DNA from 2 places in the Streptomyces sp. MAR4 CNX-425 genome. Region 1 is predicted to be linked to the other one. Evidence: predicted binding sites of a transcription regulator. Region 1 holds the regulator's gene; the other holds the start of a gene.
The links. The regulator HrcA, encoded in region 1, represses chaperone genes, less so after heat shock. The targets are predictions, from matches to a motif close to TTNGCACTCNGNNNNNCNGAGTGCNAA.
Positions count from the first base shown of each region.

Region 2: groES (co-chaperone GroES) is a predicted target of HrcA. The motif match lies at 11,272-11,298, and genes of this name have one in related genera.

Region 1 is NZ_JBMDLF010000001.1:1,132,724-1,148,138, reverse strand. It holds gene hemW (radical SAM family heme chaperone HemW) at 1-182, shown strand, start outside; gene ACHZ99_RS05015 (DUF3097 domain-containing protein) at 446-1,276, opposite strand; gene ACHZ99_RS05010 (MBL fold metallo-hydrolase) at 1,286-1,990, opposite strand; gene hrcA (heat-inducible transcriptional repressor HrcA) at 2,133-3,158, shown strand; gene dnaJ (molecular chaperone DnaJ) at 3,159-4,292, shown strand; gene ACHZ99_RS04995 (nitronate monooxygenase) at 4,474-5,568, shown strand; gene ACHZ99_RS04990 (16S rRNA (uracil(1498)-N(3))-methyltransferase) at 5,565-6,314, shown strand; gene ACHZ99_RS04985 (S41 family peptidase) at 6,509-9,838, shown strand; gene ACHZ99_RS04980 (histidine triad nucleotide-binding protein) at 9,914-10,273, shown strand; gene ACHZ99_RS04975 (ribonuclease Z) at 10,290-11,195, shown strand; gene ACHZ99_RS04970 (SAM-dependent methyltransferase) at 11,342-12,172, shown strand; gene ACHZ99_RS04965 (carbohydrate kinase family protein) at 12,404-13,504, shown strand; gene ACHZ99_RS04960 (cytidine deaminase) at 13,529-13,879, opposite strand; gene ACHZ99_RS04955 (hypothetical protein) at 13,947-14,138, opposite strand; gene ACHZ99_RS04950 (helix-turn-helix domain-containing protein) at 14,150-15,001, opposite strand; gene ACHZ99_RS04945 (ATP-binding protein) at 15,336-15,415, shown strand, end outside.
Region 2 is NZ_JBMDLF010000017.1:13,374-28,788, reverse strand. It holds gene alr (alanine racemase) at 1-44, shown strand, start outside; gene ACHZ99_RS31895 (alpha/beta fold hydrolase) at 37-1,356, shown strand; gene tsaE (tRNA (adenosine(37)-N6)-threonylcarbamoyltransferase complex ATPase subunit type 1 TsaE) at 1,368-1,943, shown strand; gene ACHZ99_RS31885 (hypothetical protein) at 2,031-2,240, shown strand; gene ACHZ99_RS31880 (LLM class flavin-dependent oxidoreductase) at 2,291-3,157, shown strand; gene ACHZ99_RS31875 (hypothetical protein) at 3,219-3,740, opposite strand; gene tsaB (tRNA (adenosine(37)-N6)-threonylcarbamoyltransferase complex dimerization subunit type 1 TsaB) at 4,026-4,769, shown strand; gene rimI (ribosomal protein S18-alanine N-acetyltransferase) at 4,807-5,292, shown strand; gene ACHZ99_RS31860 (RNA-guided endonuclease InsQ/TnpB family protein) at 5,369-6,526, opposite strand; gene tsaD (tRNA (adenosine(37)-N6)-threonylcarbamoyltransferase complex transferase subunit TsaD) at 6,681-7,787, shown strand; gene ACHZ99_RS31850 (hypothetical protein) at 7,784-8,068, shown strand; gene ACHZ99_RS31845 (THUMP-like domain-containing protein) at 8,031-9,242, opposite strand; gene ACHZ99_RS31840 (polysaccharide deacetylase family protein) at 9,350-10,273, shown strand; gene ACHZ99_RS31835 (polysaccharide deacetylase family protein) at 10,270-11,211, shown strand; gene groES (co-chaperone GroES) at 11,447-11,755, shown strand; gene groL (chaperonin GroEL) at 11,879-13,504, shown strand; gene ACHZ99_RS31820 (aldo/keto reductase) at 13,774-14,778, opposite strand; gene ACHZ99_RS31815 (SDR family NAD(P)-dependent oxidoreductase) at 14,874-15,415, opposite strand, start outside.

The DNA of each region.
Region 1 (15,415 bases):
TGGAGCTGCGGCTGTCGGCGGGCTGCCCGCGGTCGCTGCTGCGCCCGGCGGGGGCGGAGGCGGCGGAGCGCGCGGTAAGGGACGGGCTTTTGGAGCGCGGTCCTTACGACGCGGGTCGGCTGGTGCTGACGCTGCGGGGTCGTCTGCTGGCGGACGCGGTGGTGCGGGACCTGGTGGACTGAGGGCCCGGACGCCTCCCGCCCCGGCCTCCCGCCGGTCGAACCCGGGCCCAGGGACCTCGCGAGGCGGCCCCGGATCGCAGCACGGTCCCCTCGCGGCGCGGCCCCGGATCGCAGCACGGTTGCCTGGGCGGTGCCGTGCCCCCGCCCACGTTCCCCGCACACCCGCCCCAGGGTAGGCACGCACGGTGACACCGCCGGCACACCACCGCGGCGGGGCGCACCGCGACGGGGGCACGTGCGGCGGGCCCGGTCCCTTTGCCGTGTCAGGCGTCCGGGGCCGTGACGAAGTCGATCAGTTCCTCCACCCGCCCCAGCAGCGCCGGCTCCAGGTCCCGGTACGTCCGTACCGACCCCAGGATCCGGCGCCAGGCCGCACCCGTGTCCGGGGGCCAGCCCAGCTCCCGGCACACGCCGGTCTTCCAGTCCTCCCCGCGGGGGATCCGCGGCCACGCCGCGATGCCCACCGACGCCGGCTTGACCGCCTCCCACACGTCCACGTACGGGTGACCCACCACCAGCGCGTGGGCGCTCGTCACCGACTCCGCGATGCGCCACTCCTTCGTGCCCGGGACCAGGTGGTCCACCAGCACCCCCAGCCGCGCGTCCGGGCCCGGGGCGAACGACTCGACCACCGCCGGGAGGTCGTCGACGCCCTCCAGGTACTCCACCACCACGCCCTCCACCCGCAGGTCGTGGCCCCACACCCGCTCCACCAGCTCCGCGTCGTGGCGGCCCTCGACGTAGATGCGGCCGGCGCGGGCCACGCGCGCGGTGTGGCCGCGGACCGCGATCGAGCCGGAGGCGGACCGCAGGGGGCCGGTCGGCGCGGCGGAGGCACGCGGGCGGACCAGCGTGACCACCTTGCCGTCGATCATGAAGCCGTTCGGCGTCAGCGGGAACACGCGGTGTCTGCCGAAGCGGTCCTCCAGGGTGACCGTCGCGCCCTCCGCGGTCTTCTCGGTACGGATGACCGCTCCGCAGTAGCCCGTGGCCACCTCCTCCACCACGAGGTCCGGCTCCGCCGGCACCTCCGGGGCGGGCTGCCGCGGCTTCTTCCACGGGGGCGTGAGGTCGGGGTCGTCGTAGCGGCGCACGGGGTGAGACTACGACAGGCGCTCCGCCAGCCGGTCCCGTTGGGCCCGTACGAAGTCGGCGTCCACCGCGGCGCCGTGCCCCGGCACGTACACCGCGCCCGGCCCGCCCAGCTCCAGCAGCCGGTCCAGCGCCGCCGGCCACCGCGCGGGGTCGGCGTCCGGGCCCAGCGAGGGCGGGCCGGACTCCTCCACCAGGTCGCCGCAGAAGACGACCGCCGGCCGCCCCGGGACGACCACGGCCAGGTCGTGCGGCGAGTGCGCCGCGCCCAGCTCGGCCAGCAGCACCTCCCGCCCGCCTCCGAGGTCCAGCGGGTACGTGCCGGAGACCGCGTGCCGCGGGGCGACCAGGACGTCGACGGCCTCCGCCGCGGTGTCGGGCGGCAGCCCGTGGCGTACGGCGTCCGCGCGCAGCGACTCCGCGCCTTCCCCGCGCAGCCGCTCGGCCATGCCCGCCGGGCCGTAGACCTCGGCTCCGGCGAAGGCCGCGGTGCCGAGCACGTGGTCGAAGTGCGGATGGGTGAGCGCGATATGCGTCACCGGGCGGCCGAGGCGCTCGCGTACCGCCCGGCGCAGCTCCGCGCCCTCCCGCAGCGAGGCGCCCGTGTCCACGAGCAGCACGCCTTCCGCTCCGCGCACCGCGCCCGCGGTCGCGTCCCAGCGGGGCAGCCGGCGCCGTACGACGCCCGGCGCGGGCTCTTCCCAGCCGACAGCCATTCCCCGACGCTATAACGTGACCGGCCGCCTTGCCCGGCCTCCCGTACCCGGCCGTACACTGGCCCCGGACCCTGGCACTCACCGCCGTCGAGTGCCAGCGGCGGAACGGTCGAGCGGCCCGAGGAGTGCGGAGGTGGGCAGCATGCTCAGCGAGCGTCGGCTCGAAGTGCTGCGCGCCATCGTCCAGGACTACGTGGGCACGGAGGAGCCGGTCGGCTCCAAGGCCCTCACCGAGCGGCACGGCCTGGGTGTCTCCCCGGCGACGGTGCGCAACGACATGGCGGCCCTGGAGGACGAGGGGTACATCGCCCAGCCGCACACCAGCGCCGGCCGCATTCCCACGGACAAGGGCTACCGGCTGTTCGTCGACAAGCTCGCCGACGTCAAGCCGCTCAGCGCGCCCGAGCGGCGGGCCATCCAGAACTTCCTGTCCGGCGCCGTCGACCTCGACGACGTCGTCGGGCGTACGGTCCGGCTGCTGGCGCAGCTGACGCGGCAGGTGGCGGTCGTGCAGTACCCGTCGCTGACCCGCTCGACCGTGCGCCACGTCGAGCTGCTCCAGCTCGCCCCCGCGCGCGTGATGCTCGTCCTCATCACCGACACCGGGCGGGTCGAGCAGCGCGTGATCGACTGCCCGGCGCCGATCAGCGAGGACTCCCTCGCCGACCTGCGCGCCCGGCTCAACAGCCGCGTCGTCGGCCGCCGCTTCGGCGACGTGCCGCGGCTGGTGGCCGACCTGGCGGACTCCTTCCCCGCGGACGACCGCGGCACGGTGCAGACCGTGCTGTCGGTGCTGCTGGAGACGCTGGTGGAGGAGACCGAGGAGCGGCTGATGATCGGCGGCACCGCCAACCTCACCCGCTTCGACCACGACTTCCCGCTCACCATCCGGCCGGTGCTGGAGGCGCTGGAGGAGCAGGTGGTGCTCCTGCGGCTCCTCGGTGAGGCGAAGGAACCGGGCGTGATGGTGCGTATCGGTCACGAGAACGACCACGAGGGCCTCACCGCCACCTCGGTCGTCTCGGTCGGATACGGTTCTGGCGGCGACACCGGCGAAGCGGTCGCCAAGCTCGGCGTGGTCGGACCTACCCGCATGGACTACCCCGGAACGATGGGAGCGGTACGCGCAGTGGCACGGTACGTCGGACAGATCCTGGCGGAGTCATAAGTGGCCACGGACTACTACGCGGTCCTCGGCGTCGGACGTGACGCCTCGCAGGATGAGATCAAGAAGGCGTTCCGCCGGCTCGCGCGCGAGCTGCACCCGGACGTGAACCCGGATCCGAAGACCCAGGAGCGGTTCAAGGAGATCAACGCCGCCTACGAGGTCCTGTCGGACCCGCAGAAGAAACAGGTCTACGACCTGGGCGGCGACCCGCTGTCGCAGAACGGCGCCGCGGCCGGCGGCTTCGGCGCCGGCGGCTTCGGCAACCTCTCCGACATCATGGACGCCTTCTTCGGCACCCAGGGTCAGCGCGGGCCGCGTTCGCGCACCCGGCGCGGCCAGGACGCCATGATCCGGCTCGAAATCGAGCTGGAGGAGGCGGCGTTCGGCGCCAGCAAGGAGATCCAGGTCGACACCGCGGTCGTCTGCGGCACGTGCAGCGGCGAGGGCGCGGCGCCCGGCACGTCGGCGCAGACGTGCGACATGTGCCGCGGCCGCGGCGAGGTCTCCCAGGTCACCCGCTCCTTCCTGGGCCAGGTCATGACGTCCCGGCCCTGCCCGCAGTGCCAGGGCTTCGGCACCGTGGTGCCCACGCCGTGCCCCGAGTGCGCGGGCGACGGCCGGGTGCGTTCGCGGCGCAGCCTGACGGTCAAGATCCCGGCCGGCGTCGACACCGGCACCCGCATCCAGCACGCCGGCAAGGGCGAGGTCGGCCCGGGCGGCGGCCCGGCGGGCGACCTGTACGTGGAGATCCGCGAGCTGCCGCACCCGATCTTCCAGCGCCGCGGCGACGACCTGCACTGCACGGTGACGATCCCGATGACGGCCGCCGCGCTGGGCACGAAGGTCAACCTGGAGACGCTCGACGGCCTCGAAGAGGTCGACATCCGCCCCGGTACGCAGTCGGGGCAGGCGATTCCGCTGCACCAGCACGGTGTCACGCACCTGCGCGGCGGCGGCCGGGGCGACCTGGTCGTCCACGTCGAGGTCGAGACGCCGCAGAAGCTGGACCCGGAGCAGGAGCGGCTCCTGACCCAACTCGCCCAGCTGCGCGGCGAGGAGCGGCCCCAGGGCCAGTTCAAGCCGGGGCAGCAGGGGTTGTTCTCGCGGCTGAAGGACGCCTGGAGCGGACGCTAGCCGCGGGGTGCTGCCGGTGCCGGCGACCGTCGCCGGGCCGTCGCCCGGGCCGCCGCGGAGTGCGGCCCGTGCGACGGGTGTGGTGGGTGGGGACGTCCATGTCCCCGGGCACGTGAAGACGTGCGGATTCCATGATCCGGAGCGGGCCGCCGGTGTCCGACCTGCATGACAGGATTGAGCCATGCCCACCGAGCTGAACGATCTGTTCACCTTCCCGATCGTGCAGGCGCCCATGGCCGGTGGCGCATCCTGCCCGCAGCTCGCCGCCGGCGTGCTGGAGGGCGGCGGCCTCCCGTTCCTCGCCGCCGGGTACAAGACCCCCGAGGCGATGTACGAGGAGATCCGCCAGCTGCGGGCGGTCACCGACCGCCCCTTCGGGGTCAACCTGTTCCTGCCCCAGCCCCCCACCCCGCCCGACCCCGCCCACATCGGGGCGTACGCGGAGCAGTTGGCCGGCGAGGCCGAGTGGTACGGCACGGAGCTGGGCGACGCCGAGGCAGGCACGGACGACGCCTTCGACGCCAAGGTGGCCATACTCCTGGACGAGCCGGTGGCGCTGGTGTCGTTCACCTTCGGCTGCCCCCGGCCCGCCGTGCTCGACGCCTTCGCCCGCGCCGGGACGCACACGGTCGTCACCGTCACCAACGTCGCCGAGGCACGCCGGGCGCAGGCCGCCGGCGCCGGCGCCGTGTGCGTGCAGGGCGTCGAGGCCGGCGGCCACCAGGGCGGCTTCCGCAACGACCCGCGGGACGACCGGGTGGGCCGCGGGCTGCTCACGCTGCTCGCCGAGGTGCTGGAGGCGGTCGACGTGCCGGTGATCGCCGCCGGCGGGCTGATGCGCGGCGGGCAGATCGCCGCCGTGCTGTCCGCCGGCGCCGCCGCCGCGCAGCTCGGCACCGCGTTCCTGGTCTGCCCCGAGTCCGGCGCCGGCGCGGTCCACAAACGGGCCGTCACCGGCGGGGTGTTCACGCGCACGGAGCTGACCCGCGCCTTCTCCGGCCGCCCCGCGCGCGGGCTGGTCAACCGGTTCGTACGGGAACACGGCCCGTACGCCCCCGCCGCCTACCCGCAGGTCCACCACCTGACCGCCCCGCTGCGCGCCGCCGCCGCCCGCCTCGGCGACCCGCAGGGCATGGCCCTGTGGGCCGGCCAGGGCTACCGGCTGGCGCGCGAACTGCCCGCCGCCGAGCTGGTGGAGGTGCTGGCCCGGGAGCTGGCCGACGCGCTCAGCGGGGCGGCGAAGCCCGCCGGTGACGCCTCGGGCGGCCTGCCGTGACCGCCCCCGTGTTCGTCGCCGAGCCCGCCGTGCTGGACGCCGCCCGCCCCGGCGCGGTGCTGACGCTGACCGGCCCGGAGGGGCGGCACGCGGTGTCCGTACGGCGGCTGCGCCCCGGCGAGGACGTGGTGCTCACCGACGGCGCGGGGCGCGGCGCGTACGGCACCGTGGCCGCCGCGGAGGGCCCGGACCGGCTGCTGGTGGCGTGCGCCGAGGTGGCCGGGGAGCCGGCGCCGCGGCCGCGGCTGACCGTCGTGCAGGCCCTGCCGAAGGGCGACCGGGGCGAGCTGGCCGTGGAGACGATGACCGAGACCGGGGTGGACGCGGTGGTGCCCTGGGCGGCGGCCCGCTGCGTGACCCGGTGGCGCGCGGAGCGGGGGCGGAAGTCCCTGGCCAAGTGGCGCGCCACCGCCCGCGAGGCGGGCAAGCAGGCCCGCCGGCTGCGCTTCCCGGAGGTCGCCGGGCTGCACTCGACGAAGGAGCTGCTGCCGCTGCTGGCGGACGCGGCGTTCGCCGCCGTGCTGCACGAGGAGGGCGGCGCGCCGCTGGCCGCCGCGGCGCTGCCGGAGGCGGGGGAGGTCGTGCTCGTGGTCGGGCCCGAGGGCGGGGTCGCGCCGGAGGAGCTGGCCGCGTTCGAGGAGGCGGGCGCCGGGGCATACCGACTGGGGCCGACCGTGCTGCGCACCTCCACCGCCGGCACCGCGGCGAGTGCGGTGGTGCTCGCGGCGACCGGGCGGTGGTCCTGACCGCGCCGGGAGCCGGGCCGTACGGACCCGGGGGCCGCCGGGACCGTACGCCCTGATCCGGGCGTTCCGGCCGCCGCCGTCGAGGGTTTTTCCACGGGTTTCCGCCGCGATGTTCTGGTTCGTTCCACATGGGTACAGGACGAACGTCACACCGCACCGCAAAGCGGTGGTGGGCGCGGCCTCCGCATGATGGGATGATCGACGTGACTCAGCCTGCTTACCTGCGATTCCCGCACCTGCACGGCGACTTGATCACCTTCACGGCGGAGGACGACGTCTGGGCGGCGCCCCTCGACGGCGGCCGCGCCTGGCGGGTGAGCGCCGACAACATGCCGGTCGACCACCCCCGCATAGCCCCCGACGGCACCCGCGTCGCCTGGACCTCCACCCGCGACGGCGCCCCCGAGGTCCTCACCGCCCCCCTCGACGGCGGCGCGGCCGAGCGGCTGACGTACTGGGGCAGCGGCAAGACCTCCGTACGCGGCTGGACCCCCGACGGCGACGTGCTGGCCCTCACCACCCACGGCCAGTACTCGCTGCGCCGCACCTGGGCGCGCGCCGTGCCGCCGGGCGGCGGCCCCGCGCGCACGCTGCCGTTCGGGCCCGTCGGGGACGTCGCGTACGGGCCGGAGGGCCGCGTCGCGCTGCTCACCGCGACCATGGGCCGGGAGGCGGCGTACTGGAAGCGCTACCGCGGCGGCACCGCCGGCCGGCTGTGGCTGCGCACCGCGGCCGACGGGGAGTTCACCCGGCCCGCGGACCTCGACGCGCTCCTCGGCAACGCCGAGTGCCCGCTGTGGGCCGGCGGGCGGCTCGCGTTCCTCTCCGACCACGAGGGCACCGGCGCGCTCTACTCCGTCGGCCAGGACACCGACGCCCCCGACGCCTTCGCCGCGCCGCGCCGCCACACCCCCCTCGGCGGCTTCTACGCCCGCCACGCCGCCACCGACGGCGTCCGCGTCGTCTACGCCGCCGCCGGCGAACTCTGGCTCCTCGACGACCTCGACGAGGGCACCGAGCCGCGCCGCGTCGACGTCCGCCTCGGCGGCCAGCGCACCGACCTGCGCCCCCGCCCGCTGCGCGCCCGGTACAACCTCGGCGCCGCCCGCCCCGACCACACCGGCCGCGGCAGCGCCGTCGAGATCCGCGGCACCCTGCACTGGGTGACCCACCGCGAGGGCCCCGCCCGCGCGCTGGCCGCCGAGCCGGGCGTACGGGCCCGGATGCCGCGGGTGTTCCGCGCCGAGGGCGCCGAGCACGTCGTGTGGGTGACCGACGCCGAGGGCGAGGACGCGCTGGAGTTCATCCCCGCCGCCGGCCGCGACGCCGGCGCCACGCCCCGCCGGGTGGCCGCCGGGCGCCTCGGCCGCGTCACCGGGCTCGCCGTCGCACCGGACGGCAGCCGCGTCGCGGTCGCCGCGCACGACGGCCGGGTGCTCCTCGTCGAACGCGCCTCCGGCGAGGTGCGGGACGTCGACGCCAGCGAGCACGGCGACGTCGGCGGGCTGGTGTTCTCGCCCGACTCCGCCTGGCTGGCCTGGTCCCACCCGGGCCCGGGCGAGCTGCGGCAGCTCAAGCTGGCCACCACCGACGCGCTGTCCGTCGCCGAGGCCACGCCGCTGCGCTTCCGCGACTACTCGCCGGCGTTCACCGCCGACGGCAAGCACCTCGCGTTCCTCTCCGAGCGCGCCTTCGACCCCGTCTACGACAGCCACGTCTTCGACCTGTCGTTCCCGTACGCCTGCCGCCCGCACCTGATCACGCTCGCCGCCGAGACCCCCTCGCCGTTCGGCCCGCAGCGCCACGGCCGGGCCCCCGAACGCGGCCCCTCCGACGACGGCGACGACGCCGGCTCCGGCGACACCCCGCCGGTCACCCGCATCGACCTCGACGGCCTCGCCGACCGCATCCTGCCCTTCCCCGTCGAGGCCGCCCGCTACTCGACGCTGCGCGCCGCCGACGGCGGCCTGCTGTGGCTGGTCCACCCGCTGCGCGGCGTCCTCGGCGCCGACGCCGCCGGACCCGACGACGACCGGCCCGCCACCCGTCTGGAGCGCTACGACCTGGGCAAGCAGCGCGTCGAGGAACTCGCCGACGACGCCGACGGCTTCACCGTCACCGGCGACGGCAAACGGCTCCTGCTGCGCACCGACGGCAAGCTGAAGGTCGTCCCCGCCGACCGCAAGGCCAGCCACGCCGACGACGGCGACGGGGACAACGTCACCGTCGACCTCACCCGCGTACGGCAGCAGCTCGACCCGGCCGCGGAGTGGCGGCAGATGTACGACGAGGCCGGGCGGCTGATGCGCGACCACTTCTGGCGCGCCGACCTCGGCGGCGTCGACTGGGGCGGGGTGCTGGAGCGCTACCGCCCGGTGCTGGACCGCGTCGCCACCCACGACGACCTCGTCGACCTGCTGTGGGAGGTGCAGGGCGAGCTGGGCACGTCGCACGCGTACGTCGTCCCGCCGGGCGGCGGCACCCCCGCGGGCGCCCCGGAGCGGCGCCAGGGGCTCCTCGGCGCCGACATCACGCGCGCGGACGACGGCCGTTGGCGCGTGGAACGGATACTGCCCTCCGAGACCTCCGACCCCGACGCCCGCTCCCCGCTGGCCGCGCCCGGCGCCGCCGTCCGGCCCGGCGACGTGATCGTCGCCGTCGACGGGCGGCCGGTGGACCCGCTGGCCGGGCCCGCGCCGCTGCTGGTGGGGTCGGCGGGCAAGCCGGTCGAGCTGAGCGTGCTGCCGGCCGACGGCGGGGACGTGCGCTACGCGGTGGTCGTGCCGGTCGCCGACGAGGAGCCGCTGCGTTACCACGCGTGGGTCGCCGGGCGGCGCGCCTACGTAGGAGAAGCATCCGGCGGCCGCCTCGGCTACCTCCACGTGCCCGACATGCAGGGCCCCGGCTGGGCGCAGCTCCACCGCGACCTGCGCGTCGAGGTGGCCCGGGAGGGCCTGGTGGTCGACCTCCGCGACAACCGGGGCGGGCACACCTCGCAGCTCGTCGTGGAGAAGCTGGCGCGGCGCATCGTCGGCTGGGACGCGGGCCGCGGCCTGCGGCCCGTCAGCTACCCGATGGACGCCCCGCGCGGGCCGGTGGTCGCCGTGGCCAACGAGTTCTCCGGCTCGGACGGCGACATCGTCAGCGCCGCGATCAGGGCGCTGGGCATCGGCCCGATCGTCGGGCAGCGCACCTGGGGCGGCGTCGTCGGCATCGACAGCCGCTACCGGCTGGTGGACGGCACGCTGGTGACCCAGCCGAAGTACGCCATCTGGATGGAGGGCCCGGGCTGGGACGTGGAGAACCACGGCGTCGAGCCGGACGTGGACGTGTGGCTGGCCCCGGAGGACTGGGCCCAGGGGCGCGACCCGCAGCTGGAGACGGCGGTGCGGCTGGCGCTGGCGGAGCTGGAGCGCAGTCCGGCGGCGGCGCCGCCCGCGGTGCCGGGGTCGGAGCCGGAGCCGTCGGAGCCGTCGGGACCGGAGCCGTCGGGACCGGCCGCGGAGTCGCCGGCGGGGGAGTAGCGCGGGGCAGCCGGTGCGGGCCGCGGGGTACCATGCGGCCCGTACCGCCCGACTCGTACGAAGGAGGCCGGGAACATGGCCGGGGAGCCGCAGGCAGACTGCCTGTTCTGCAAGATCACCGCGGGGGAGGTGCCCGCGACCGTCGTCCGCGAGACCGCCACGACGATCGCCTTCCGCGACATCAACCCGCAGGCGCCCACCCACGTCCTCGTCATCCCCAAGGCCCACTACCCGGACGCCGGCAGCCTCGCCGCCGCCGACCCGCAGCTCACCGCCGACATGCTGCGCGAGGCCGCCGAGGTCGCCGCCGAGGACAAGGTCGACGGCACCGGCTACCGCGTCGTGTTCAACACCGGCTCCGGCGCCGGCCAGACCGTCTTCCACGTACACGCGCACGTGCTCGGCGGCCGCGGCCTGAACTGGCCGCCCGGATAGCGCCGCCCGCCCGGCCTTGCCCGCCCGCGAACTCGTCGTCCTCGGCACCGCCAGCCAGGTCCCCACACGCCAGCGCAACCACAACGGGTACGTGCTGCGCTGGGACGGCGACGCCCTCCTCTTCGACCCCGGCGAAGGCACCCAGCGCCAGATGCTGCGCGCCGGCGTGGCCGCGCACGACCTGAGCCGCGTCTGCGTCACCCACTTCCACGGCGACCACTGCCTGGGCCTGCCCGGCGTCATCCAGCGCATCAACCTCGACCGCGTCCCGCACCCGGTCGCCGTCCACTTCCCGGCGAGCGGGGCGCACTTCTTCGAGCGGCTGCGCTACGCGAGCGCGTACCGGGAGACCGCGAAGGTCGAGGCGGGCCCGGTCGAGGGGGACGGCGTGGTCGCCGCCACGCCCGCGTACCGCCTGGAGGCGCGCCGCCTGAATCACCCCGTGGACGCGTACGGCTACCGCCTCGTCGAGCCGGACGGCCGCCGCATGCTGCCCGACCGGCTGGCGCGGGCGGGGATCACCGGACCGGACATCTCCCGGTTGCAGCGCGAGGGCTCGCTGCGGGGGGTGCGGCTGGAGGAGATGTCGGAGACGCGGCGCGGGCAGCGGGTCGCGTTCATCATGGACACCGGCCTGTGCGAGGGGGTGTACGCGCTGGCCGAGGAGGCGGACCTGCTCGTCATCGAGTCGACCTTCCTGGGCGCGGAGACCGCGCTGGCGGTCGAGTACGGGCATCTGACGGCGGCGCAGGCCGCGGGGGTGGCGATCGCGGCGGGCGTACGGCACCTGGTGCTGACGCACTTCTCGCAGCGCTACCCGGACCCGGCGGACTTCGCGCGGGAAGCGCGGGAGGCGGGCTACGAGGGGCCGCTGACGGTGGCGACGGACCTGGGGCGGGTGGCGGTGCCGGGACGCCGCTGAGGGGCGAGGGGGGCGTCGCAGGGGGCCGCGGTGGTACGTCGCCGCGAGCGGGCGCCCCGGCGCAACGGAGGTTCCCGCTGCGCGCCCCCCGGCCATCGGCGAGTATGTTCCGGCATACCCATGACGACGCCCAGAAGGTCACCGCGATGAACGAGCCCGTGCCGAACGACGCCCGCGACCTCCGCTCCCCGGTGGACAGCACCCTGCCGCACTCCGCGCGCGTGTGGAACTACTGGCTCGGCGGCAAGGACCACTACGCCGTCGACCGCAAGGCGGGGGACGAGATGCTCGCCATGGCCCCCGCCCTGGTCAGGTCGGCGCGCGAGGACCGGCTGTTCCTCATACGCTCCGTCCAGCTGCTCGCCGGCGAGCTCGGGATACGCCAGTTCCTCGACATCGGCACCGGCCTGCCCACCGCCGACAACACCCACGAGGTGGCCCAGCGCGCCGCCCCCGACGCCCGGGTCGTCTACGTGGACAACGACCCCCTGGTCCTCGCGCACGCGCGCGCCCTGCTCACCAGCACCCCGGAAGGCGCCACCGCCTATATCGATGCCGATGTGCACGATCCGCAGGAGATCCTGCGGATCGCGGCGCACACCCTGGACCTCACCAGGCCGGTCGCCGTCACCATGCTGGGCATCGTCAACCACATGCCCGACATCGAGGAGGCGCGGGCGGTCATCCGGCGGCTGATGGACGCGGTGCCCTCGGGCAGCTATCTGGTGATCTCCCACCCGACGACCGAGGTCGACACCGAGGCGATGCGCCAGGTGGCCGATCACTGGAACAGCCGGGGCAGCTCCCCGCTGGTCATCCGCTCGGCCGCCGAGGTCGAAACCCTCTTCGACGGCCTGGAGCTGCTTGAGCCCGGAGTCGTCTCCTGCCCTCGCTGGCGCCCGGCCCCGGCGGAGACTCCGCAGGTCGGGACGCGCGTCGACGTCGCGCACTACTGCGGCGTCGCCCGAAAGCCCTGACGCGCCACCGCGGCTCCCGCGCGGCGGGCGCCTCTGTGTAAGCGGTGCGACCTTGGCCGGATCGGACCGGTGCGAGCGGCGTGCGGAGGCGGGAAGGGCGGCGGGCGGCGGGCGGCTGGCGGTGGGCGGCGGCCGGCGGGGTCGGTGCGCGGGGCGTTGTCAGTGGGCTGAGGCAGACTGATTTCAGCCGGGCAGAGGTGTTCCGGCCGGAGTCGGGAGGGAGGTGCCCACGTGACCACGCCCACCGGCCCGCCCGTTTCGTCCGCGGCGGCCGTAGACCCGCTGAAGCATGTGCGCACGCCCGACGACCCGGCCATCGATGTGTACCTGACGGGGACGGTCTTCCTGGACATCGTCTTCACCGGCCTGGACAGCGCCCCCGTCCGCGGCACCGAGTCCTGGGCCCGCGGCATGGGCTCCAGCCCCGGCGGCGTCGCGAACATGGCGACGGCTCTCGCCCGCCTCGGCCTGCGCACGTCGCTGTCCGCCGCCTTCGGCGACGACGTCTACGGCGACCACTGCCAGGAGGCCCTGGCCGGCGAGGGCATCGACGTGTCCCTGTCGCGCACCTGCCGCGGCTGGCACTCGCCGGTCACCGTCTCCATGGCGTACGACGGCGAGCGCACCATGGTCTCCCACGGCCACGAGGCCCCGCCCCCCGACGAGCCCCCGCGCTGCCCGCCCGCCAGCCGCGCCTGCGTCGCCTCCCTCGCCCCGGTCCGCCGGCAGCCGTGGATCGAGCAGGCCGCGCTGCACGGCAGCCGCGTCTTCGCCGACGTCGGCTGGGACGACACCGGCCGCTGGGACCTCGCGGAGATACCGGAGCTGGCCCACTGCGAGGCGTTCCTGCCGAACGCCGCGGAGGCCATGCGCTACACCGGCACGGACTCGCCCCGCGCGGCGGCCCGCGCCCTCGCCGAGCACGTGCCGGTGGTGGTGGTCACGATGGGCGCCGACGGGGCGTACGCGGTGGACAGCCGCACCGGGGAGAGCGCCGAGGTGCCCGCGATATCCGTGACCGCCCTGGACACCACCGGCGCCGGGGACGTCTTCGTCGCCGGCTTCGTCGCCACGTCCCTCGCCGGCTACCCGCTGCCGGACCGGCTGGCACTGGCGGGCCTGACGGCGGCGCTGTCGGTGCAGGAGTTCGGCGGCTCGCAGTCGGCGCCGGGCTGGACGGAGGTGGCGGCCTGGTGGGAGCGGGTGCGCACGGTCGCCGAGCAGGACCCGCAGGCCCTCGCCCGGTACGCGTTCCTGGACGGCATCACGCCCTGCGCCCCCCGCCGCTGGCCGCTGCGCCGCGCGGTCCCGACGATCGGCTTCCGCCCGTAGCGGGGCGCGCCGTGGGGGGATCCGTCACGCGCGGGTGGTGCTCCGCACCAAGCCGTCCGGGCCCGCCAGCAGGACCGGCGTACCCGCGCCGCCGAGGTCCCGCACGGCCGCCAGGTCCGCGTCCACCGGGGCATCGGCCTCGGTGACCACCGCCGCGGCCTCCAGGGACGTGGCGCCGCTGGCGACGGCCATCGCCACGGCCGTCTGCAACGCCGTCAGCCGTAGCGACTCCAGCGCCACGGTCCCGGCCACGTACGTCCGGCCGGTCTCGTCCCGCACCGCCGCGCCCTCCGGCACGGCGTTGCGGGCGCGCGTGCTGCGCGCCAGGGTGACGATCTTGCGGTCCTCGGGGTCCAGCGGGCTGCTCTCGCTCATACCGCCGAGCATACGAAGCTCCCCGCGGCTTCCCAACGGCAGGCAGCCGGTCCGGTGCGGCGGGGCGCTACAGGAGGTGGTCGGCCTTGCCCGCCTTGATGTCCCGGATGAGTGTGCGCAGCGCGTCGCGTGTGTCCGTGAGGTAGGTGTCCTCCTGACCCGCCACGGCTATGTAGGCGTTGCCGTCGGTGTCGGTGCCGATCCGGAAGCAGTTGTTTCCCTCTCCGCAGAAGGGGGCTTCCCACTGGATGTCTGTCACGGTCGAATTCCTCACAGGTCCCTGATGACGGCGTGAATAAAGTCTCTTGACGCTTCGGCGGGCAGGCTCATTTGGTCCATCCATTCCAAGTGAGCCCGATACTTCGAGAGTTGCAGCTCAGCGTGCATGAACTCAGGGCTGTGGGCTGAGTCGAGTTGCGCCGTGTCGAGTTGAGGTACGGGCCCCTCCGCGTAAAGCAACGCGTGCCCGGCTCCGGGGAAACTTCCGAGTTCAACGGGTACGACACGCACGACGACGTTGGCTCGCTCGCTCCACTCGATCAGGGCGTTGAGCTGCCCTCGGGTCGCCTCTCGTCCCCCGAACAGCATGCGAAGCGCGGCCTCGTGCACGTATCCCACGTACGCAACCGGATCGTCGCGGTCCAGAACGCGCTGCCGGTCCATCCGATGAGCGACGCGCAGTTCGACTTCGAGGCGCGACAAGGCGGGAAGAACCGCCGTGAAGACGCTCCGGGCGTAGTCCTCGGTCTGGAGCAGCCCGGGCACGTGGACAGTCTGAATGGTCTGAATGCGGGTCGCGTGCCACTCCAACTCGACGATGTCCAGGAGGCCGGGCGAGAGTCGCCCCCGGTACTCATCCCACCAGCGAGGCTTGGCCGGCTGGGCCATGTCCACCAGCGCTTCCAGGTATCGGTCGTCCGCGCACTCGCAGTGTGTCGCCAGCGTCCGCAGACGGTCCGGGCTGATGTTGCGGATGCCGGTCTCGATGTTGGAGATCTTGCCTCGATCGACGCCCAGCAAGCCCGCGACGTACTCGGAGCTCAGTCCCGCTTCCGTGCGCAGCTTCTTGACCTCGGCGCCGAGCCTGCGTTGTCGCTGCGTAGGTGTGGTGCGTGGCGGCATCGATCGCCTTTCTGCTCGGGCCATGGCCCAGTCTGCCGGGAGCGGCCAGCGTAATCCACTGGGGGTCCAACCATCACTCTGGGGGTGGCGTATGTGCCACTCTTCCTCTACTGTAAGTAACTCGACGCTCACGTAAGGCGAACGAGAAGAGCATCGCGCGAGCCTGCCCGCAGCCTCCTTCCCTGGGAGGGGCGTGCTCGCGCCAGGGAGACGAGCCACCGCCTCGCCGCGTCGCGAACTGTCCCGTGCCGTAACCGGCCCTGACCCGACAACGCCTCCCGTGTCGCCAACGACACGCGCCCGTACCAGTGTTCACGCCCCGAACGGAGTCGTCATGCCCGAAAACGCACCTCCGGCACCCGCGATGCCCGACGCCGCCCCCGACGTCACCCCGCTCGCCCGCCGCACTTCCGC
Region 2 (15,415 bases), on a different contig from region 1:
GTACGGGCACGCACACCGGCACCCACGGGGCCCTCCATGGCTGACCCCCTCCCCGCCCCCGCCCCCGCCGGCGGCTGGGCCCGGGCGGGCCGCCGCGCCGGGATCGCCGGCGCCGCCATCGGCGTGCTCGCCGCCGGGGCCGCCGCCGGCGTCGCGGTGGAGCGGCTGGCGATGGGCCGCGGCGTGCGCCGCCGGGCCCGGGAGGCGCTCGACGCGGCCGGGCCGTACGGCACCCTCCGCGGCACCCCCGCCGCGGCCGTCGCGGACGACGGCACGGAGCTGTACTACGAGGTGGAGGAGCCCGGCGACTTCCCGCTGCCGGAGGACGACGCGGCGGCCCCCCGCCGCCGGCGGCGCCGCTTCGCCGCGGGCCGCCGCGAGCCCGCGCCCCTCACGGTCGTGTTCTCCCACGGCTACTGCCTCACCCAGGACGTGTGGCACTTCCAGCGCGCCGCCCTCCGCGGCCGCGTCCGCGCCGTCTACTGGGACCAGCGCAGCCACGGCCGCTCCGCCCGCGGCGTCTCCCAGCTCGCCGGCGACGAGCCGATCACCATCGAGCAGCTCGGCCGCGACCTGAAGGCCGTCGTCGACGCCGCCGCCCCCGAGGGCCCGCTGGTGCTCGTCGGGCACTCGATGGGCGGCATGACGGTCATGGCCTTCGCCGACCAGTTCCCCGGCCTGGTACGCGACCGGGTGGCCGGCGCCGCGTTCCTCGGCACCTCCGCGGGCGACCTCGGCCGGCTCACGTTCGGCCTGCCGGCGGCCGGCGCCTGGGCCGTACGGCACTTCGTGCCCGGCGTGCTCAAGGCCCTCGGCAGCCGGGCGGAGCTGGCCGAACGCGGCCGGCAGGCGACCGCCGACCTCTTCGCCGGGATCATCAAGCACTACTCCTTCGGCGCCGAGGGTGTGGACCCGGGCGTCGCGCGCTTCGCCGAACGGCTGCTGGAGAGCACGCCGATAGACGTCGTCGCCGAGTTCTACCCGGCGTTCGCCGCGCACGAGAAGGGCGAGGCGCTGGCGCTCTTCCGCGACCGCCCCGGCCTCGTCCTCGTCGGGGACCGGGACATGGTGACGCCCCCGGCGCACAGCGAGCGGATCGCGGCGCGGCTGCCGGACGCGGCGTACGAGGCCGTCGGGGACGCCGGGCACCTCGCCATGCTGGAGCGCCCCGACCGGGTGAACGAGGCGCTGGCCGCGCTGCTCACGCGCGCGGGTGCGCCGGACGCGGCGGGCGCGGCGGAGGCGGGCGCGCGGCCGGGGACGGGCCCGGACGCGCGGCCGGACGCGCAGGCGGCGCCGCGCCCGGGGGAGCGGCCCGTACGGCGCACGCGCGGCCCGTCCCGCCGGACCCCCTAACATCCAGTGCCATGAGCGCTGCCGCGACCACCACCACCGCCGTCCAGCTGACCGTCGAGACGCCCGCGCGGATGCAGGACCTGGGCCGCCGGCTGGCCGCCGTGCTGCGCGCCGGGGACCTCGTGCTGCTCACCGGGGCGCTGGGCGCGGGCAAGACGACGCTCGCGCGCGGGCTGGGCGACGGGCTCGGGGTGCGGGGGGCGGTGACGTCGCCGACGTTCGTCATCGCGCGCGTGCACCCGTCGGTCTCGGGCGGGCCGCCGCTGGTGCACGTCGACGCCTACCGGCTGGGCGGCGGCCTGGAGGAGATGGAGGACCTCGACCTGGACGTGTCGCTGCCGGAGTCGGTCGTGGTGGTGGAGTGGGGCGAGGGCAAGGTCGAGGAGCTGGCCGAGGACCGGCTGCACGTCGTCATCGAGCGCCGGACCGGGGGCGCCCCCGCGGCGGAGGCCCCCGACGCGGACGACGACCCCGACGACGGGGCCGACCCCGACGACGCCGACGCGGCCGACGTACGGCACGTCACCCTCACCGGCGTCGGCGACCGCTGGGCGCACGGCGCGCTCGCCGCGCTCGCGCGCGCCTGAACAGCAGTGCTGTACGTTCCGACAAAGATCCCGACGCTCCGTCGGCATATCGTTGCCCCCGTCCGGCGCGCGTGGTCCCATGGGCGTATGGCACCTGAGGAACCCGAGCGGCAGCGCCCCGCCGTGGGACTGGCCGAGCTGCTCGCCGCCTCCGCGGCGGCCGAGGCGGTCTCGACGCCACCCGCCGCCCCCCGGCCCGAAGCGCCCGGGAGCGCGCCGGGGGCCGAGACGGCCGGCGAGGCGGCCGGCGAGCCGGCACCCGCTCCGGCACCGGCGCCGGAGCAGCACGCCGCGTAGCGCGGGCGCCACTCCCGCCCCCGCCGCCGCGGCCGTCTAGGCTGCGCGGCATGGACATCGGCATCGGACTCCCCTCCACCATCCGCGGCATCCCCGGCACCCTCATCCCCGAGTGGGCCGTCGCCGCCGAGCGGGCGGGCTTCTCGACCCTGGGCGCCATCGACCGCGTCGCCTACGGCAACCTCGAAACGATCCCCACCCTCGCCGCCGCGGCCGCCGTCACCGAGCGGATCGGCCTGGCGACGACCATCCTCATCGCCCCGTTCCGCGGCAACGGCGCGCTGCTCGCCAAGCAGCTCGCCACCGTCGACGTGCTCTCCGGCGGCCGGCTCACCGTCGGCGCCGCCGTGGGTGGGCGGGAGGACGACTACGAGGCCGCCGGCGTGCCGTTCGCCGAGCGCGGCCGGATCTTCGACGAGCAGCTCGCCGAGATGCGCGCCGTCTGGAGCCAGGACGCCCGCGGCCGCGCCCACCCCGTCGGGCCGGCGCCGGTGCAGCCCGGCGGGCCGCCGATCCTCGTCGGCGGGGACGCCCCCGCGGCGTTCCGGCGGATCGCGGAGTACGGGGCCGGGTGGATCCTCGGCGGCGGCCGCCCGGAGCAGCTGGCCGCGGGCGCCGACAAGGCCAGGGCGGCGTGGCGGGCGGCGGGCCGGGAGGGCGAGCCGCGGATCGCGGCTCTGGCGTACGTGAGCCTCGGCGACGACGCCGCGGAGCACGCCCGCGACTACCTCCTCGACTACTACGGCTTCCTCGGCGACGTCGCCGAGATGATCGCCGGGTCCGCGCTGACGACGCCGCAGGCGGTCGCCGCCGCGCGGGCCGCCTTCGCGGACGCGGGCTGCGACGAGCTGGTGCTGTTCCCGTGCAACCCGGACCTGGCGCAGGTCGGGCTGATCGCCGAGGCCGCCGGGCTGTAGGGGCGAGGGGCGGGAGCCCGGGCCGGGGTCCGCCGGCGGGGTCCGCCGTCGGCGGGCCCCGCTACTTCACGACCCGGACCTCGACCCCCACCGTCGCGAAGCGCCACAGCGCCTTGCCGTCCGGCCGCGACGAGCGCACGCCGCCCGTCTTCTCCTGCGCGTCCGGGTCCGGCCGCGACCCGTCGAGCGCGGCGCTGAACCCGATGACGGTGCCCTCGGACTCGGTGAATATCACCACGTGCTCCACCGGCACCCCGTCCGAGCCGGTGACCTGCTTCGCCCGCGAGGTCACGCTGTACGTGCCGGGCGGCGGGTCGACGGAGCTGGGCGTCACCTTGTACGTCCGCAGCACCGAGTCGTCCTCGCCGACGAGCCAGACGCGCCGGTCCTTCAGCGCGTACACCACCCGCAGCCCGGAGCCGGAGCGGGCGGGCAGCGCCAGCTCCTCCTTCTCCTTCGACGCGGACGGCGAGGGGCTGGCGACGCCGGGGCGCTCGCGGGCCAGGGAGTCCGGCACGTTGGCGTTGGCCTGGTAGGCGAGGAAGGCGACCACGCCGAGGGCGGCGGTGGTCAGCCCGGCCACGAATTTCCCGCTGCCTGCCACGCGGTACGCCCCTTCCGGTACGGCCGCCGTGCGACCGCTCTGCCGAAGCCTGCCCTGCCCTGCCCTGCCCTGCCTCGTGCCCGCCCGGGTGCCGGCCCGCCGGGTCCGCCGGGTCCGCCCCCGCCTGCTCCGCCCGACGGTAGCACCCGCCCGGGCGGGCGCCGGGGCGTACCGGGGCGGTGAGTCAGCGGTGCGTCACCGGCCCGGGGGACGCGGTCCGGGCACCCCGCGCGCGCGACTACCCTGAAGGGCGTGCTGCTCGCCATGGACACCGCCACCCCCGCCGTCGCCGTCGCGCTCCACGACGGCACCCCCGGCTCGCCCGCGCTCGCCGAGTCGCACCAGGTCGACGCCCGGCGCCACGGCGAGCTGCTGCTGCCCGCCGTGGAGCGGGTGCTCGCCGGGGCCGGGCGGGAGCTGAAGGACCTGACCGGCGTCGTCGTCGGCGTCGGTCCCGGCCCGTACACGGGGCTGCGGGTGGGGCTGGTGACCGCCGAGGTCCTCGGCATGACGCTGGACGTCCCGGTGTACGGGATCTGCACGCTGGACGGCATCGCCTACGCCGCCGGGCGCGACGGCCTCGGCGGCGCGGACGGCCCGGACGCCCCGGGCGGCGCGGACGGCGCCGGGGGCATCGACGGGCCGTTCACCGTGGCCACCGACGCCCGCCGCAAAGAGGTCTACTGGGCCCGCTACGCCGACGCCCGCACCCGCCTCACCGAACCCGCCGTCGACCGCCCCGCCGACCTCGCCGGGCAGGTCGCCGGGCTGCCCGCCGCCGGCGCGGGCGCCGCGCTGTACCCCGACGTCTTCCCCGACGTCCGCCCCCCGGCGCACCAGCGCGCCGCCGCCCTCGCCGCGCTCGCCGCCGAGCGGCTCGCGGCGGGCGGCGCCGGGCTGCTGCCGCCCCGCCCGCTGTACCTGCGCCGCCCGGACGCGCAGGTCCCGGCCGGGTACAAGGCGGTCACGCCGAAGGCGGCCGGCCCGAAGGCGGTCAGCCCGCGATGACCGCGCGCCCGGCCCCGTGCGGGAGGGTCCAGGGCCCATGACCGCCGTCACCCTGCGCGAGATGCGGTGGTGGGACATCGACCCCGTGCTCGACCTCGAACGGGACACCTTCCCCGAGGACGCCTGGTCCCCGGCCATGTTCTGGTCCGAGCTGGCCCACGCCCGCGGCCCCGGCGCCACGCGCGCGTACGTCGTCGCCGAGGACGCCGCCGGCCGCGTCGTCGGCTACGGCGGGCTCGCCGCCGCCGACGGCACCGGCGACGTCCAGACCATCGCCGCCGCCCCCGACCACTGGGGCACCGGCCTCGGCCCGCGCCTGCTGGAGGCGCTGCTCGCCGCCGCCCGCCGCTTCGGCTGCCGCGAGGTGCTGCTGGAGGTGCGCGTCGACAACGGCCGCGCGCAGCGCCTCTACGAGCGCCACGGCTTCGCGGTGATCGGCGTCCGGCGCGGCTACTACCAGCCCGGAAACGTTGATGCGCTCGTCATGCGCCGTACCGAGAAAGAGTCAACTACCCGGCCCTGAAGCTGAAGGACCGGGTTTGCAGGCAGAGTGAGACGTGATGCCAATGCCCCGCTGTGGGATCCTGCGTCCGGAATGGCTAGGCCGTTCTGGGGCGGTTGACTGCGCCCCGCTGCCACACAGCATCGGCCCGGTGGGCGATGTTGCGGGAGCCGTTGTGGTCCGCGTGCAGGATCGTCCCGCAGGACTTGCACACGAACCTCGCTTGGTCGGTCCGGTTGGACCGGTGGGTGTGCCAGCAGTTGGAGCACTGGCGGGAGGTGTTGCGCGGGTCCACGCGGACCACGGGCACTCCCGCTCGCCTGGCCTTGTATTCAACGAAGGAGCCGAGCTGGGCGAACGCCCACGAGGAAAGCCGTGCCCGCTGGTCCTTCTTGGCCGTAACCCTCTGCCGGATGCCGGTCAGGTCTTCCAGACCGATACCCCGGGAGGTGCGTTCAGCGGTGGCGACGAGCTTCTTGGCGATGATGTGGTTGCGCTGGGTGGCGTAGCGGGCCTCCTTGCGCCGCTGGCGCACGAGGACCCGGGCGGCGGAGGTGGTCCGCTTCTTCTGGAGCTTGGAGCGCAGGTCCCGCTTGCGTTTGCGGTAGCGGTTGACCTGCCGTCCGGACATGACCTGCCCGTCAGAGGTCGTGGCGATGTTGACGATCCCGAAATCCACCCCGAGGAAGCCGTCCGGCTGCGACACGGGCGGTTCGGGGATGTCGATGGTCGCGATCAGGAAGAACATGCCGTCGCGCATCACCAGATCGGACTCGCCCTTACGGCAGGCAAGGAGCTGCAACGCCTCGGACGAGCACACGAAGGGGACACCCTTCAGGCGCCCGGCCAGCGTCCAGATGCTGACCGTCTGCTGGTCGAGGTTCCACGTCAGGATGCGGTCGTCGTAGGGCTGGGCCGCCGTCTCCCGAAACCGGATCGGCCTGGACTCGGCCCGCGCCCGGCGCTTGGAGCCCTCCGGGCCGCAGTTCCCCGCCCGCAGGTTGGCCTTCAGCGTCGCGTACGCGTCGCACACCTTCTTCACCGTGCGCACAGCGGCCTGCGCCCCGAGATCGAAGTCGGCCCTGATCCGGTGGTACACCGCATCCTGCAACACGTTCCGGCGCTTGAGGCCCTTCGCGAACGCCACCTCGGAGGCTGCGTTCGCCGCCCGGTTGCAGGCACGCAGGGTCGCCGCCAACGCGTCCGCATCATGAGTGGACGCAGGCAGCAACTTCACCTGCGAGACAATCTTCACGCAGAACAACCTATGAGCTTCCGGTCAGGGAGGACAAGTTGAGGTACAAGCACGGTCTTTCACCCTGGGGGTCCCGCCCCGCCACGTGGGATCGTCGATTCCTCCCCGCCCCAAAGGACGGGGCATCTTCGAAGGACACCCGGTGAAAGCCCCCATGGCTGACGAACCCCTGGTGCTCGGCATCGAGACGTCCTGCGACGAGACCGGCGTCGGGATCGTCCGCGGCCACACGCTGCTCGCCGACGCCGTCGCGTCCAGCGTCGACGCGCACGCCCGCTTCGGCGGCGTGGTGCCCGAGGTGGCCAGCCGGGCGCACCTGGAGGCGATGGTGCCGACCATCGAGCGGGCGCTGCGCGACGCCGGGGTCGCGGCCCGCGACCTGGACGCGGTCGCGGTGACGGCGGGCCCGGGGCTGTCCGGGGCGCTGCTGGTCGGGGTGGCGGCGGCCAAGGCGTACGCGTACGCGCTCGGCAAGCCGCTCTACGGCGTCAACCACCTGGCCTCGCACATCGCCGTCGACCAGCTCGAACACGGCCCGCTGCCGGAGCCGACGATGGCCCTGCTCGTGTCCGGAGGGCACTCCTCGCTGCTGGTGTCCGCCGACATCACCGCCGACGTGCGCCCGCTCGGCGCGACCATCGACGACGCGGCGGGCGAGGCGTTCGACAAGGTCGCCCGGGTGCTCGGGCTCGGCTTCCCCGGCGGCCCGTACATCGACCGGGCCGCGCGCGAGGGCGACCCGGCCGCGATCCGCTTCCCGCGCGGGCTGACGGGGCCGCGGGACCCGCTGTACGACTTCTCCTTCTCCGGGCTGAAGACGTCCGTCGCCCGCTGGGTGGAGGCCCGGCGCGCGGCGGGGGAGGAGGTGCCGGTGGCGGACGTGGCGGCGTCGTTCCAGGAGTCGGTGGCGGACGTGCTGACGCGCAAGGCGGTACGGGCCTGCCGGGACAGCGGCGTCGGCCACCTGATGATCGGCGGCGGCGTGGCGGCGAACTCGCGGCTGCGGGCGATGGCGGAGCGGCGCTGCGAGGACGCGGGGATCGTGCTGCGGGTGCCGCGGATGAAGCTCTGTACGGACAACGGCGCGATGGTCGCGGCGCTGGGCGCGGAGATGGTGGCGCGGGGGCGGGCGGCGTCGGACTGGGAGCTGTCGGCGGACTCGTCGCTGCCGGTGACGGAGACGCACGTACCGGGGCACGGCGCCCACGGCCACGACCACGACCACGTGCACGAGCTGGCGAAGGACAACCTCTACTCATGACGGTCGCGCTGATGTGGGAGGCGAAGGCGGCGCCCGGCCGGGCGGACGAGCTGCTGGCCTGGGCGCGTGCGCAGCGCCTGGCCGCCGGGGCCGCCGGGCCGCTGCGCCGCGAGACGTTCACCGCGCCCGGCGAGCGGGTGCTGGTCATCACGTGGTGGGACGCGCCCTACGACGCGGAGCTGCCCGAGCTGCCCGCCCCCGGCGACGGCGGCCTGCTGGCGCGGCCCGCGCACCGGTGGCGGTTCACGTCGCTGGGGCCGGACGGCCCAGCAGCACCGTAGGGGCGCCGGCGACGCGGGTCAGGAAGACGGTGCAGGACACCGCGGGCGGGCCGCTGAGCTTCAGCTTCCGCCGCAGCTCCGCGGGCTCCACGGCGGAGCCGCGCTTCTTGACGGTGACGCTGCCGACGCCGCGTTCGCGCAGCAGCGCGCGGAGCTTCTTGACGCCGAACGGGAGCGTGTCGGTGATCTCGTACGCGGTGGCGTACGGGGTCGGCGCCGGGTCGTCGGCCGTGACGTAGGCGATGGTCGGGTCCAGCAGCCGCCCGCCGACCTGCGCCGCCACCTCGGCGACGAGGTGCGCGCGGATGACGGCGCCGTCCGGCTCGTACAGATAGCGCCCGACGGGGCCGGGCGCCGGGTCGGGCAGGCCGCGGCCGGTGAGGGTGACGTCGGCGGGCAGGAGGGTCGCGCGCCGGGCGCCCGGCTCGGTGCCGAACCAGAGCACGGCCTCCTTCACGTCGCCGGCGTCGGAGACCCACTCCGCCTCGGCGGCGTCCGGCACGGCCTCGTGCGGGATGCCGGGGGCGACCTTCAGCGCGGCGTGCGAGACGCGGCCGGCGACCTCGACGGCCCAGGAGAGCGGCGGGGAGTACGCCTCGGGGTCGAAGATGCGCCCGCGTCCGCCGCCGACCCGGCGGGCCGGAGCACCCCCTCCGATCCGGCGGGCCGGATCGACGAATACCGCGTCGTACCCGGAGATGTCCACGTCCCCCACCTCCGCGCACCGCACCTCGATCAGCTCCGCCAGCCCCAGCGCCGCCGCGTTGGCCCGGGCGGCGGCGGCCGCCGCCGGGTCCCGGTCGACGGCGAGCACGGCGATCCCGGCCCGCGCCAGCGCCACCGCGTCGCCGCCGATACCGCAGCACAGGTCGGCCACCCGGGTGACGCCGAGCGCCGCGAACCGGGCCGCGCGGTGGGCCGCCACCGCCGTACGGGTCGCCTGCTCGACGCCGTCGGGGGTGAAGTACATCCGCGCCGCGTCCGCCGCGCCGAACTTCGCCGCCGCCCGCTGCCGCAGCCGGGCCTGCCCGAGCGCGGCGGAGACCAGCGCGGCGGGGTGGTCGCGGCGGAGCCGGGTGGCGAGGGCCAGTTCGTCGGCGGGGTCGTGGTCGCGCAGCTCGGCGAGGAGTGCCTGGCCGGCGGGGGTGAGGAGGGGGGCGAGGGGGTCGTGCATGGGCCCATTGTTCCGCCGGCCGGAGGAGCGTGCGGCGTGGCGGCGCGACCCCCCGTTCCGTACTGGGAGGATGCGGATGTACCAAACTAATACGACAAAAGGATAAAATGATTCCACGCGCAGCTCTCCGTGCGGGCCTTCTCGCCCTGTCCGCCGCCTCCCTCCTCGCCTCCGCCTGCTCCCACGAAACCGCCGGGCACCCCCGCCCCCTCACCCCCTCCCACGAGGACGCCAAGCCCGCCGCCGCCGGCGCCCCCGCCGCCGCGCCCGCCCGCGCGCTCGCCGCCACCGCGCGGCACCAGCAGCGCGCCCACGCCCGGCGGCTCGCCGCCGCCCGCGTCTGGGGCCTGGACGCCGCCCCGCTGCTGCCGCCCGCCCCGCCGCGCACCAAGCCCGCGCTCACCACCGAACCCGGCTTCGGGACCGAGGGCGGCGGCGCCGGCCTGCCGCCCGTCATCACCCGGGTCCCGACCGACGACCGGGTCATCTTCCTGACCATCGACGACGGCTACCGCAAGGACCCCGAGCTGCTGCGCATGCTGCGCGAACTCGACGTCCCCGTCAGCGCCTTCCTCACCGACGCGGCGGCGCGCGACGACTACGCCTACTTCCGCGCCCTCCGCGACCTCGGCACCACCATCAACAACCACACCCTCCGCCACCCCGACCTGCGCGAGCTGACCTACGCCGAGCAGCGCGCGGAGATCTGCGGCCAGCAGCGCGTCCTGAAACGCGAGATGGGCACCGCGCCGCGGATCTTCCGCCCGCCCTACGGCAACTACAACGGCGACACCCTGCGCGCCGCGAAGGACTGCGGCGCCGACGTCGTGCCGCTGTGGCAGCAGGAGGCGTTCCCGGGGCGCTGGACGTACTCCCGCGGTGACACCGACTTCCACCCCGGCGATATCGTTCTCACCCACTTCGAAGGCCCTTCCGAATTCGGCGGCACGATGGCCGATGTCGTCCGTACGGTGCTCCGTAAGGCGAGAGCCGAGGGCTTCGCCGTCGCCCGTTTGGAGGACTACGTATGAGGCGCAGCCGCGCCGGCCGGCGGCGGTCGTCCGCCGCCGCGATAGCCGCCGCCTGCCTGCTGGCGCTCACCGCCTGCGCGGACGCCGCTAGGCCGCCGGAGGAGTGGTTCCCGGAGACCACCGGCGACTCCGCGGGGGACCGGCGGCACGACGGCAAGCCGCGGGCGGCCGGCGAGGGCCGTACGCCCCGCGCGCTGCCCGGCGGCGGCAAGGAGGCGGCCGCCGGCGCCGGCCGCGCCGCCGCCCCCGGGGCGTACCGCCGCTGGGGCCTCGACCGCCCCCTCGACCCGCCGCCGGAGCCGCCCGCGAGCCGTCCGGTGCACCCCGCGGACACCGGGCTGCCGGCCGTGGTCGACCGGGTGCCGACGCGCGACAAGGTCGTCTTCCTCACCATCGACGACGGCACGGAGAAGGACCCGGAGCTGATCGACATGGCGGCCGACCTGGGGCTGCCGTTCAGCATGTTCCTCGCCGACTCCTCGGTCAGGGGAGGCGCGGGCGAGGACTACGGGTACTTCGAGGAGCTGCGCCGGCTCGGCAACTCCGTGCACGGCCACACCCTCACCCACCCCGACCTCACCTCCCTGCCGTACGCCGCGCAGCGCCGCCAGATCTGCGGCCAGCAGCGGCGCGTCGCGGACCGCTTCGGCGTCCGCCCGACGCTCTTCCGCCCGCCCTACGGCGAGTACGACGCGGCGACGCTGAAGGCCGCCGCCTCCTGCGGCGTACGGGCCATGCCGATGTGGCGGGTCGAGCTGAAGGCGAGCGGGCTGGAGTACCGCAGCGGCGACCGGCTGCGCCCCGGCGACATCGTGCTGGCGCACTTCCGCGGACCGGGGCAGCAGGGCGGGCGGACGATGACGGACGTGGTGGCGGAGCTGCTGCGGGAGGTCCAGCGGCAGGGCTTCACGGTGGCCCGGCTGGAGGACTACATGTGACACGGCCGTGCGGGTTTCGTACGGCCGTACGGGTGCGGGGGCGGCGACGCGGGCGGCAATCTGGCACTCGGCTTGACCGAGTGCTAAAGGGCGGCATAACCTCGGCTCTGGCACTCCCCGAGGGAGAGTGCCAACACAGCGACGAGGCGGATCCGGCACCCGCGACGACGGGTCCTCCTGGGTCGCCACCCCAGACATTCAACCCCGCGAGATCTCCGAAGGGGGAGGTCGGATCGTGACGACCGCCAGCACCAAGGTTGCCATCAAGCCGCTTGAGGACCGCATCGTGGTCCAGACGCTCGAAGCCGAGGAGACCACGGCTTCGGGCCTGGTCATCCCGGACACCGCCAAGGAGAAGCCCCAGGAGGGCGTCGTCCTGGCCGTCGGCCCGGGCCGCTTCGAGGACGGCAACCGCCTGCCGCTCGACGTCTCCGTCGGCGACGTCGTTCTCTACAGCAAGTACGGCGGCACCGAGGTGAAGTACAACAACGAGGACTACCTCGTCCTCTCGGCCCGCGACGTGCTCGCGATCATCGAGAAGTAACGGGGCGCACCCGCTTCTTCAGCACCCCAGGCCGCGCCCCGGATCCGTTCGCCGAGCAGGACATATCGAAACGGGCCGGGGCGTCGGCGCTCCCTACGCGCCCTTTGAGAGGATCCACGTTTCATGGCGAAGACTCTGAAGTTCGACGAGGACGCCCGCCGCGCTCTGGAGCGCGGCGTGGACAAGCTCGCCGACACCGTGAAGGTGACGATCGGCCCCAAGGGCCGCAACGTCGTCATCGACAAGAAGTTCGGCGCCCCGACCATCACCAACGACGGCGTGACCATCGCCCGTGAGATCGAGGTCGAGGACCCCTACGAGAACCTCGGCGCCCAGCTGGTGAAGGAGGTGGCGACCAAGACCAACGACATCGCGGGCGACGGCACCACCACCGCCACCGTGCTGGCCCAGGCGCTCGTCCGCGAGGGCCTGCGCAACGTCGCCGCCGGGGCCTCCCCCGCCGCGCTCAAGCGCGGCATCGACGCCGCCGTCGCGGCCGTCTCCGACGAGCTGCTGAAGGCCGCCAGCCCGATCGACTCCAAGTCCGACATCGCCGCGGTCGCCGCGCTCTCCGCCCAGGACGAGCAGGTCGGCCAGCTCATCGGCGAGGCCATGGACAAGGTCGGCAAGGACGGCGTCATCACCGTCGAGGAGTCCAACACCTTCGGCCTGGAGCTGGACTTCACCGAGGGCATGGCCTTCGACAAGGGCTACCTGTCCCACTACATGGTGACCGACCAGGACCGCATGGAGGCGGTGCTGGAGGACCCGTACATCCTGATCACCCAGGGCAAGATCTCCTCCATCCAGGACCTGCTGCCGCTGCTGGAGAAGGTCATGCAGGCCGGCTCGTCGAAGCCGCTGCTGATCGTCGCCGAGGACGTCGAGGGCGAGGCGCTGTCCACCCTCGTCGTCAACAAGATCCGCGGCACCTTCAACTCCGTCGCGGTCAAGGCCCCCGGCTTCGGCGACCGCCGCAAGGCGATGCTCGGCGACATGGCCACCCTGACGGGCGGCACCGTGGTCTCCGAGGAGGTCGGCCTCAAGCTCGACCAGGTGGGCCTGGAGGTCCTGGGCACCGCGCGCCGCGTGGTCATCACCAAGGACGACACGACGATCGTCGACGGCGCCGGCAAGTCCGACGAGGTCGCCGGCCGGGTCGCGCAGATCAAGGCCGAGATCGAGGCCACGGACTCCGACTGGGACCGCGAGAAGCTCCAGGAGCGGCTGGCCAAGCTGGCCGGCGGCGTGTGCGTCATCCGCGTCGGCGCGGCCACCGAGGTCGAGCTGAAGGAGAAGAAGCACCGCCTGGAGGACGCCATCTCCGCCACCCGCGCGGCGGTCGAGGAGGGCATCGTCTCCGGCGGCGGCTCGGCGCTCGTGCACGCCGCGAAGGCGCTGGAGGGCAGCCTGGACCGCACCGGCGACGAGGCCACCGGCGTCGCGGTCGTGCGCCGCGCGGCGGTCGAGCCGCTGCGGTGGATCGCGGAGAACGCGGGCCTGGAGGGGTACGTCATCACCTCCAAGGTCGCCGAGCTGACGTCCGGCCAGGGCTTCAACGCCGCGACCGGCGAGTACGGGGACCTGGTGAAGGCCGGCGTCATCGACCCGGTGAAGGTGACCCGCTCGGCGCTGGAGAACGCGGCGTCGATCGCGTCGCTGCTGCTGACCACGGAGAGCGCCGTGGTGGAGAAGCCGGAGCCGGAGGAGGACCAGGGCGGCGGCCACGGCCACGGCCACGCGCACTGACCGACTCCGGTCGGGGCGGCGGGTTCGCCGTCCCCCGGGCTGTGCACACCGCAGGGCCCCGCCACCGTACGGGCACGTACGGGAGCGGGGCCCTGCGGCGTGCGGGGTGCGGCTCGTGCGGCCCGCGGGCGGGGCAGCGGTCCGTCCGGTCCGAGCCGCCGGGGTACGGCCGGGAACCCGCCGCGGCGGAGCCGCGCGGCACGGGGGCCCCGGGGGCGGGGCCCCCGGGTTTCGGGAAGGGGCGGGGCCGGGGAACCTCCCGGCCCCCGTCACGGTGCGCCCGTCGTCGGGGCGCGCTCGTCGAGCAGACCCTCCGCGCGCAGGTCGGACCACACGCCGGCCGGGATCTCCACGCCGAACGCGGTGAGGTTGTCCCGCACCTCGTCCGCGCCGCGCATGCCGACCACGACGCCGGCGACGACGGGGTGCAGCAGCGGGAAGGCCATGGCCGCCTGCGGGACCGTCACGCCGTGCGCCTCGCACACGTCCGCGATCCGGTGTACCCGGCGCAGCAGCTCCGGCGCGGCGGGGACGTAGTCGAAGCGGGCCCCGGGCTCCGGGCGGCCGGTCGCCAGCAGGCCGGAGTTGAAGACGGAGGCCGCCAGGACGGCGACCCCGCGCTCGGCACAGGCGGGCAGCAGCTCGTCCAGCGCGCTGTGGTCCAGCAGCGTGTAGCGGCCGGAGAGCATCACCACGTCCGCGTCGGTCTCCCGCACCAGGCGGGTCAGCTTGCCCGGGTGGTACATGCCCGCGCCGATCGCGCCGACCACGCCCTCGGCGCGCAGCTCGGCCAGCGCCGGGTAGCCGTGCCGCAGCGCGTCCTCGAAGTGCTCCTCGGCGTCGTGCAGGTACAGCACGTCGATCCGGTCCACGCCGATGCGGGCGAGGGAGTCCTCGACGCTGCGCCGGACGCCGTCGCGGGAGAAGTCCCACACCCGGCGGTGGGTGGCCGGCACGGCGAAGCCCTCGTCCATGCGCCCGGCCGGGTCCTGGGGCACGAGCAGCCGGCCGACCTTCGTCGACAGCGTGAACTCCGTCCGGGGCTTGCCGCGCAGCAGGTCGCCGATGCGGCGCTCGGAGTGGCCGATGCCGTAGTGCGGGGAGGTGTCGTAGTAGCGGATGCCGCCGTCCCAGGCAGCGGTCAGGGCCTCCGCGGCGGTGGCGTCGTCCAGCGGCGCGAACAGGCCGCCCAGCGGGCCGCCCCCGAAGCCGAGTTCGGTGACGTCGACGCCGGTGGTGCCGAGTCGTTGGGTACGGATGCGGGGGGTACGCATACGGCGGCTCTCTTCCTGCGTGCGGGGCGTAGGCCGGTCAACGAACGTACCGTCTCGCTCCGCCGGCCGGGCGCCCGTCCGGCCGCCCCCGGCCGCTACCGGGGGCCGTACTTCCGGCCCGCGCCCGACGAGACCCGGCCCAGCAGCCCCCGCGGCACCAGCTTCGCCGCCCCCAGCAGCGCCTTGTACCGCGGGTCCGGGATCGACAGCGTCCGCCCCCGCCGCAGGTCCCGCAGCCCCTCCGCCGCCACCCGGTCCGCGTCGAGCCACATCCAGCCCGGGATGTTGTCCGTCGCCATCCCCGCCCGCTCGTGGAACTCCGTCCGGATGAACCCCGGGCACAGCACCATCAGCCGCACCCCGCTGCCCGCCAGGTCCCGCGCCACGCCCTGCGTGAACTGCACGACCCACGCCTTGCTCGCCCCGTACGTCCCGCGCGGCACGAACGCCGCCGACGACGCGACGTTGAGCACCGCGCCCCGCTTCCGCTCCCGCATCGCCGCCGCCGCGGCCGTCGTCAGCCGCAGCACCGCCTCGCAGTGCACCTTCAGCATCGTCAGCTCGTCGGCGACCGGCACCTGGAGGAAGCGCCCCTTGAGTCCGAAGCCCGCGTTGTTGACCAGCAGGTCGACCGGCC